Regions from separate parts of the Rhizobium sp. P2_G2 genome, predicted to be linked through region 1. Evidence: predicted binding sites of a transcription regulator. Region 1 holds the regulator's gene; each other region holds the start of a gene.
What was found. Region 1 encodes PhoB, which activates phosphate uptake and scavenging genes when phosphate is short. Its sites were predicted from a motif close to TGTCATNNANCTGTCAT; they were not measured.
Positions count from the first base shown of each region.

Region 1 (2,202 bases):
GGCTTCGGTGCCTGGTGGGCCTATGCGACCGGCATGATCGGTGCGGCCATGCATGGCGGCGGCGATTTCGATTTCATCCCCAAGCAATTGCAGAGCGAGGATTTCGATCCGAAGGTGCCGCTGAAAACCCCGCTCGATCCGCTGCGCGGCTTTTCCGGCGATTGGGTGAGCGTGCTCAAGCCCGGCGACACCAGTGCGGTCAAGCCGGCGTCGCAGGCCAAGGTCAGCGACGTCACCGACAGCGACGGCAAGGCGATCATGATCATCTCGAATGCGCCGGACCAGGATGGCGAAGTGCGGATCGAGGTGCCGGCCGATGTGCTGAAGAATCTTGCGGGCAAGACCTCGACGCTGGCTGTGACGCTACGCGCCGATGGCGACAAACCGTCGCAGATCTATATCCAATGCGCCTTCGCCAGCCTCGGCGATTGCGGGCGGCATCGGTTCACGATCTCCAATGAGCGGGTGGATGAGCTGATCCAGGTGAAGTTTGATGGCAAGCAGGCGCCGAACGAGCCGGGGTTTGTGATCATCAACAGTGATCTGACTGGGCAGGGGCGGGCGATCCGGCTTTATGGGATCAGGATTGGGCCGGGGGCTTGAGCTGAAAGCAATGGCGCCTGGCGCCACCCCCCTCTGTCCTGCCGGACATCTCCCCCTCAAGGGGGGAGATTGGATGGGGCGCTCTTGCTGCCCCAAATTCCCATCGTGAATTCACTCTTCGTTGGCGATGTGGAGCGGTGAGCAAGCCTCTTGCCAATCTCCCCCCTTGAGGGGGAGATGTCCGGCAGGACAGAGGGGGGTGAACCGCAAACGCCAACGAAGCGAACGGCCAATCACACTTCCATCGCATACCCCGCACCGCGCACGGTGCGGATCACATCCGGCATGTTCGACAGATTGAGCGCCTTGCGCAACCGCCCGACATGGACGTCGACGGTGCGTTCGTCGACATAGATGTCGTGGCCCCAGACGCCGTCGAGCAGTTGCGAGCGGGAGAACACCCGGCCCGGCGACGACATGAAGAATTCCAGCAGCTTGAATTCCGTCGGTCCGAGGCGGATTTCGCGGGAGCGGCGGTGGACGCGGTAGGTTTCGCGGTCGAGCTCGACATCGCCGCATTTGAGGATCGAGGAAATGGCGTTGGGCCGCACCCGGCGCAGCATGGCCTTGATGCGGGCCATCAGTTCCGGGGTCGAGAACGGTTTGACGACATAGTCGTCGGCGCCGGTCGACAGGCCGCGGACGCGCTCGCTTTCCTCGCCGCGGGCGGTGAGCATGATCACCGGCAGGCGCTCGGTTTCGGGGCGCATCCTGAGCCGACGGCACAATTCGATGCCGGACACGCCGGGCAGCATCCAGTCGAGCAGCAACAGGTCCGGGACGCGCTCCTGCAGGCGGATATCCGCCTCGTCGCCGCGCGGGATCACCTCGACGTCATATCCCTCTGCTTCGAGGTTGTAGCTGAGCAGCGTGCCCAGCGCTTCCTCGTCTTCCACAACCATAATTCTCGGCTGCATGGTACTCTGCTCCGTCGGCAATCACGCCTGGCGCGTGCCCCGCGCCCAGGCGGCTGCGATTGTTACTACCGGCATAGTCTCGTCCGATGCCGGCGCTGATGATCGGCGGCCAGGGACGCCATTGGCGGCAGCTGGCCGAAATGCGCAATCGGCATCACTGGCCCGGCTGCACCACGGAAGCCGTATTGTCTTCCTTGACGCGTTCGCCGGTCGGCTGTTCGCCCGTCTTCATGTAGTAGATGGTTTCCGCGATATTGGTCGCATGGTCGCCGATGCGCTCGATGTTCTTGGCGCAGAACAGGAGATGCGTGCAGGGCGTGATGTTGCGCGGGTCTTCCATCATGTAGGTGAGCATTTCGCGGAACAGCGAGGTATAGACGGCGTCGATCTCGCCATCGCGCTGGCGGATCACCTCGGCCTTTTCCGCCGAGCGGGTGGCATAGACGTCGAGCACGTCCTTGAGCTGGGTCAGCGCCAGTTCGGAGAGATGTTCGATGCCGCGGGCGAGCGGCCGCGGAATGCCGGTGGTCTGCACGGCAATGACGCGCTTGGCGTTGGATTTGCCGAGATCGCCGACGCGTTCGAGATCGGCGGCGATGCGGATCGAACCGACGATCTCGCGCAGGTCCGACGCCACCGGCTGGCGCTTGGCGATCATCAGGATGGCGCTGTCGCCGATATC
Region 1 covers NZ_JBFUFF010000002.1:38,194-40,395, forward strand. Annotated here, with positions in the region: gene AC1D06_RS02495 (hypothetical protein) at 1-603, shown strand, start outside; gene phoB (phosphate regulon transcriptional regulator PhoB) at 837-1,520, opposite strand; gene phoU (phosphate signaling complex protein PhoU) at 1,675-2,202, opposite strand, start outside.

Region 2 (2,202 bases), on a different contig from region 1:
GCGGGCGAAGGCCTGCCAGGCGAAATAGTTTTCATTGAGCGGGAAATGGCAGGCGAGCTTTTCCACCCGCTCGCGCAGCACGCCGGCCAGCGTCTTTTCGTCCGTCAGGCTGGCGAGCTCATCGAACTGGCGCGGCGGAATGCCGAGGCCGAAGAGCGAGCTTTTGCGCGCCGTGATCCAGCGCACCGCCTTGCGGTCGAAGACTGGCGCGATCTTGCGGTCGAAGAATTCGCGCTGTTCGGCAACGTTTTGCGCGCGCATCAATTCGCTCAGGTCGATGCCATAGAGGCGGGCGGCGATGTGGCTGGCGCCGATGAAACGGCCGAGCAGGCCGGTGCGATAGAAATTGCCGTTGAAGACGTCGATGCGGCGCTTGCCGTTCAGCCGCCGGCGCTCCCAATAGCGCCGCGTGATCGGATCGAGATGGTCGGCGATGAAATGATGATAGGCCTTGCTGTTGGATCGCTCGTTCGCAACGCCAAAGAAGCGCATCACGTCATGATGCGAGGGCAGATGGCGGAAGGCGGCAATCTTGAGCTTGTTGAGCGCGATATGACTGGCATTGAGGTCGACGACGTCGATCGATTCCGGGCCGGCGGCGAGATAGGTGAGCATGTTGCAGCCGCCGGAGGCGATCGTGGCGATACGGTGGTGGGGCTGAAGCTCCATGGCAGCCAGATCGACTTCGGGATCTTCCCAGATCTGCGGATAGACGAGGCCGGAGAACAGCATTCCGAAGACGCGCTCGGAAATGCCATCAAGACTGAGCGCCCGGTGTTGCAGCAAGGCACCCTTTAATCTGTGATCCAGCCCGAATTTCCGTACCCCGTTCAATTGCGGCATATCAGTGGTTCCTCTTCGATATGCCGGGAGCAATTATTGCAATTTCACTATGTTTTGATGACAGGAATTGTGCATAGCGGCAAAACATAAATGACAGAGGTCAATTTGCGGGCGGACTATTTGATATTTGGCCCGATCTGACGCAAAAACTGACCGCCCCCTCAAGGGAAAATTAACGGATGGTCGCTAGCGTGCCTCATATAGCAGGAGCGGCGAACATGATGTTGCGAACGTTGCTGCCGGGTCTTCCCCAGCGATATGCTTTCGCTGGCTCGGCAATCGGGGCATTATTGCCCATAGTTGGATTCACGACGGAAGCTCTTTCCCAAGGGCCGGCCTCCCGCGTCGTGGAAAATTTCGATGATCCCGTACACGCGTTGATTCTGACTGTGCCGGTTCTGGCCGGGCTTGTCTGCCATCGATTCGGCCAGACCAAAGCCGCTTTGACCAAAAGGCTCAGGGAGCGCGAAGAATCGGAGCGGCAGCTGATGCGGCTGTCGCTGCAGGACCGGTTGACCGGCCTGCCCAACCGGCGCGCACTGGAGCGGGAAGTCGCCCGTTTCATCGAGGTGCGCGGGCAGGGGGCATTCCGCCCGGCGCTCTTGCTTCTCGATCTCGATCGCTTCAAGCATGTCAACGATACGCTCGGCCATGATGCCGGCGACGAATTGCTGAAACTGTTCACAGGGCGGCTGCAGGCCTCGATCGGGCCGCTGCTCAGGCTCTTCCGGCTCGGTGGCGATGAATTCGTCGTCACCCTTGCCGGCGCGCCGCAGGACAGCGATGTCGAGCGGCTCTGCCGGGTGATCAAGGCGAGGGCCGACGAGCCGTTCGAGCTCAGTTCCGGCCGCACCGTCACCGGCGTGTCGATCGGCATCGCCTATCTCGAAGACGGTGACACATCGATGGGCGACGTGCTGAAGCGCGCCGATCTGGCCCTCTACATCGCCAAGGATATTCCCGGCTCGGCGCATGCTTTCCACACGGACGGCCTGGCGCAGCACATGCTCGATCAGATGCGCATCGAGCAGGAGATCGCCAGAGGCCTGAAGCAGGACGAGTTTTTTCTCGAATATCAACCGATCATGGCAGCGGTGGATGGCCGGTTCAGCGGTTTCGAAGCCCTGGTGCGCTGGCGGCATCCGTCGCGCGGCGTCATCGGTCCGGACGGTTTTCTTTCAGTGGCGCAGCGCTGCGGCCACATGACCGCCCTCGGCCGCTTCGTCGTGGCACAGGCGATCCGGGACGCCGCGCGATGGCCAGGCTCGGCCGGGGTGGCGGTCAATGTCACCGGCGACGAGTTCCGTGATCCGGGTTTCGTCGACCATATCCGCCGTTCGCTCAATGTCTCCGGGCTCG
Region 2 covers NZ_JBFUFF010000070.1:34,610-36,811, reverse strand. Annotated here, with positions in the region: gene AC1D06_RS31000 (BtaA family protein) at 1-843, opposite strand, end outside; gene AC1D06_RS30995 (putative bifunctional diguanylate cyclase/phosphodiesterase) at 1,191-2,202, shown strand, end outside.
Region 2: the regulator PhoB is predicted to act here: its motif matches at 923-939, upstream of AC1D06_RS31000 (BtaA family protein).

Region 3 (2,202 bases), on a different contig from region 1:
AATGCAGCCGACATATTTCTGCAATCGGCTTGATCCCGTCGGAATCTCGGGCGTTGAAGGGGCGGACACCTCTGACTCGGACAACATCGACGATCACTCCGGCTGCGGGGTTGACGGAGAGCCGCTGGTGGTATTGAGGCGGTTCTGGCGATAGGGAACGCAGACGTGCGATATTCGTTCCGCATCGCCACGGATCCGGGACCGGGGCGGGAGGGTTTGCCCCATGCAGCCGCCAGGCCTTGGGTGCCCCCAGGATCGGCGCAAGGAAAATCCTTTGCCGACCTGATAGCTGTCAATGCAGGAGCCGAGATCCCCGCATGAGCCTCATAGTCCGAATTTCGCCCGCAGCAGCATATCGAGCTTGACAAACAATCCACGCAGCTCCGGCTCCTCGACAAGTCGACCAGCCTCCGCCAACGGCACCCAAAGGACCTGCCTCTGGCCATGCTCCTTGAAAGTCTCGGCGATGACGTCGACTTCAAGAGCGAAGACTTCGACGATGCATGGCGCATTCGTGCCATCATCAAGGCGCTTCATACAGCTGTAGCTGCCGATCGCCTCTTTGCTGACCTTCCCTTTAATGCCGGCTTCCTCGAACGCCTCGCGCGCGGCGACCTGCCGCGGATCTTTGTCCTTCATCAGGCCACCTTTCGGAATAACCCAGCGTCCGGAACCGCGAGCCGTGATCATCAAAGCCAGATGCCTGTTGCTTTCCTGATCGGCGCGATAGCAGATGGCAGCATACTGCTCCAGCCACGGCGCATTGAATAGCGCCGTCGCGTGCCTGGCCAGCCGTGCAAGATGCGTTTTGCTTTTTGCCACTGTTTTCCTGAGTGAGCTTATTCCCTGTTTCCCTTTCCCACAAAATCAAGATAGGCCATGCAGATCAAGCTTTTACAGCTCCGGAATTTTCATTTATGACAGTTTTGTGACAGTCATTACCGGATAGCAACATGCTCAGTTGGTTCAGAAAACTCCTGCCGCGTGAAGACAAGTTCTTCGATCTCTTCGAGCGGCATTCGAAAACGGCCGTGGATGCCGCAAACGAAATGCAGGCACTGCTGACCGGCGAAGGAGCGATCGAAGACCATTGCCGGCGGATCGTCGAATTGGAGAACGAGGCGGACGAGATCACCCGCGAAGTCTTGCTCGCGGTGCGCCGCAGCTTCATCACCCCTTTCGACCGAGGCGACATCAAGGACCTCATTCAGTCCATGGACGATGCCGTCGACATGCTCAACAAGACGGTGAAGACAATTCGCCGCTTCGAACAGCACACGTTCGAGCCAGGCATGCAGGAGATGGGCCGGCTGATCGCGGAGGCGGCGCGCCTTAACGCCGCGACAGTGCCGCTGCTGCCACAGATGGGGACGAATTCCACCCGGATCAGCGCGCTGACGGAAGAGATGACGCGCGTCGAAGGCCGCTCCGACGAGCTTTACGAAGAAGGACTGAAAAACCTTTTCCGCACACACGGCGCCGGCAATGCCATGGCCTATATCATCGGCAGCGAGATCTATGGCGAGCTCGAGAAGGTTGTGGACCGGTTCGAAGATGTCGCCAACGAGATCAACGGCATCGTCATCGAGAACGTCTGATGGATGCCACCCTCGCCTTTCCGCTGCTGGCCGGCCTGATCGCTGTGGCACTGTTCTTCGACTTTCTCAACGGCCTGCACGATGCAGCCAATTCGATTGCCACGATCGTCTCGACCAGGGTATTGAAGCCGCAATACGCGGTCCTATGGGCGGCTTTCTTCAACTTCATCGCCTTCCTGTTCTTCGGCCTGCATGTTGCCCAGACACTGGGCACCGGGATCATCGACCCGGCGATCGTATCACCACAGGTGGTCTTCGCGGCCCTGTCGGGAGCGATCGTGTGGAACATCGTCACCTGGATATTCGGCATCCCCTCCAGTTCATCCCATGCGCTCGTCGGCGGATTGGTCGGTGCGGGACTCGCCAAGACCGGCGGCAGCGCCATCGTGTTTTCCGGCCTTACCAAGACCGTGGCGGCTATCTTCCTGTCGCCTGCCATCGGCTTTGTCCTGGCACTCTTCCTGATCCTCTCCGTATCCTGGATTTTCGTGCGCCAGACGCCATTTGCGGTCGACAGCACGTTCCGCATCCTGCAATTCGTTTCTGCGTCGCTCTACTCCCTCGGACATGGCGGCAATGACGCGCAGAAAACGATGGGAATCAT
Region 3 covers NZ_JBFUFF010000081.1:12,120-14,321, forward strand. Annotated here, with positions in the region: gene AC1D06_RS32665 (AI-2E family transporter) at 1-24, opposite strand, end outside; gene AC1D06_RS32670 (NUDIX hydrolase) at 325-822, opposite strand; gene AC1D06_RS32675 (DUF47 domain-containing protein) at 954-1,598, shown strand; gene AC1D06_RS32680 (inorganic phosphate transporter) at 1,598-2,202, shown strand, end outside.
Region 3: the regulator PhoB is predicted to act here: its motif matches at 918-934, upstream of AC1D06_RS32675 (DUF47 domain-containing protein).

Region 4 (2,202 bases), on a different contig from region 1:
GTGACGGCCTTCGGATTCTTCAGGTAGACGTTGGCATAGCCGGACGCGCCGAGTTCGGCGAAGTCGAGCGTGCCGCCGAGCAGGCCCTGGATAACGCCGTCATAGTCGGCGGCCGGGAAGAGCGAAACCTTCTCGAAGCCGAATTCCTTTTTCAGGTGATCCTGAAGGCAGGCATAGTTGCGCAGGCGGTCAGCTTCGTTCTCACCGCCGAGAATGCCGACGCGGAATTCCTTGATGTCTGCAGCATGCGCAGCGCCGGCGAGAGCGAACAGCGCCGTTGCGGCAAAGAGTGCTTTCTTCAACATGGGTTCTCTCCTGGTTGACCATTGTCAGGTCGTCTTGCTTATGAAGAAGTGCCCTTGACGCGGGCGGGCGATCGCAGCCAGCCTGTCAGTGGCCGGCGAGTACCAGCGGTTCAACGCCGGCAGATTTTTGTGCGGCATTCGCAATGTTGATCGCGGTCGAGGTCATCGTTTCGTCGATGCCGGCGCCATCCTTGTCGGTGCCGTAGATGGTCCTGACAGCCTCGGCGTTGAGGTCCTCGGGCCTGCCATCGAAGACGACGCGGCCCGCGGCCATGCCGATGATGCGCTCGCAATAAGCGCGGGCGGTGTCGAGCGTGTGCAGGTTGGTGACGACGATGATGCCTTCGCGCTCATTGATGTCGCGCAGCGCATCCATGACGATCTTGGCGTTCATGGGATCAAGCGAGGCGATTGGCTCGTCGGCGAGCAGCACCTTCGGCTCCTGCAACAGGGCACGGGCGATGGCAACGCGCTGCTGCTGGCCGCCCGACAACGTGCCGGCGGCCTGCAGCGCCGTCTGCTCGATGCCGAGGCGCTCCAGGGCGGCAATCGCCATGATGCGTTCTTCGCGGGTGAACATGCTCAACACGCTCGACATCGTCGAACGATGATTCAGCCGGCCGAGCATGACATTGGTCAGCACGTCGAGGCGCGGCACGAGGTTGAATTGCTGGAAAATCATGGCGCAATCACGCTGCCAATGGCGAAGGCTCGGGCCGCGCAGCTTGGTGACATCCTTGCCGGAGAAGGAGATCGAACCCGACGACGGATCGGCCAGCCGGTTGATCATGCGAAGCAGGGTGGACTTGCCGGCGCCGGAGCGGCCGATGATGCCGACCATCTGGCCGGCGGGGATATCGAGCGTTACGTTGTCGACGGCGATCTTGGCGCCGAACTGCCGCGCGACGTTCCTGAATTCGAACATCCCTGCCATTCCCTGTTATATCTATAAGTTAGGGGATGATCTAATGCCGCTAAATTACGGAGCCGTGTCAGTGCGATGACAGTTGGATGACAATCCACATTGGCGCAATGCGGTGAAATAAAAGGAAAATCCGCCGAAAGAACCGGCGGATTCACGATAAAGTTGCGCAGAGGCGGTCAGGCTGCCGCAACGATCCTTGCAGCGGGCTGGCGGATGCCTTCACCCTCGAGGATCGGCAGGACGCGGTCGCGGAAATAGGGGAATTCCTCGGCATAATCGACGAAGGACAGGGTAGTGCCGCCAAAGCCTGCTTTATGCAGCGCGATCATACCTTCGGCCACCTGTTCCGGCGTGCCGACAAGCGGGAAACCGCCATGACCGGCGGCCATGCGGTCGCGGATCAGAGCCAGGAGATCATGCGGGAAGGACTGCGCATGGGCGAATTGCAGGCGCACGAGATTGTCGACCGCTTCCCAATCGGCATTGTCCTTGCCGAAATGCTGCAGATAGTCCTTCGCCTCCTTCTCCGTCGGCCGGCAAACGACATGCGAGAAGGTCAGCACACCGACATCGCGTCCGATATCCTTCGCCTGCTGCTTCAGTGCGGCGATCTCCTCAGACGAACGGGCGAGATCAATCGCCGGCGTGAACAGGAAATCGGCCTTGCGCACGGCAAAGGTGCGGCCTTGGCCTGACCCTGCGGCATTGAGGATCGGCGGCTTGCGGGCAGGGCGGGGATCGCCGAGCACATTCTTGAGCTTGAAGAATTCGCCGTGCCAGTCGAAGGCTTCGGTCCGTTCCCAAAGCGCGCGGACGATGGCGAACCATTCGTCGGCATAGGCGTAGCGATCTTCATGACCGGCGGGCAGCTCGAGACCCAGCGCCTCATATTCCGGCTGGTTCCAGCCGGCGACGATGTTGAGACCGATGCGGCTGTTGCTGATCTGGTCGATGGTCGCGAGTTGCTTGGCA
Region 4 covers NZ_JBFUFF010000056.1:40,616-42,817, forward strand. Annotated here, with positions in the region: gene phnD (phosphonate ABC transporter substrate-binding protein) at 1-305, opposite strand, end outside; gene phnC (phosphonate ABC transporter ATP-binding protein) at 391-1,230, opposite strand; gene AC1D06_RS28045 (LLM class flavin-dependent oxidoreductase) at 1,407-2,202, opposite strand, start outside.
Region 4: the regulator PhoB is predicted to act here: its motif matches at 1,306-1,322, upstream of phnC (phosphonate ABC transporter ATP-binding protein).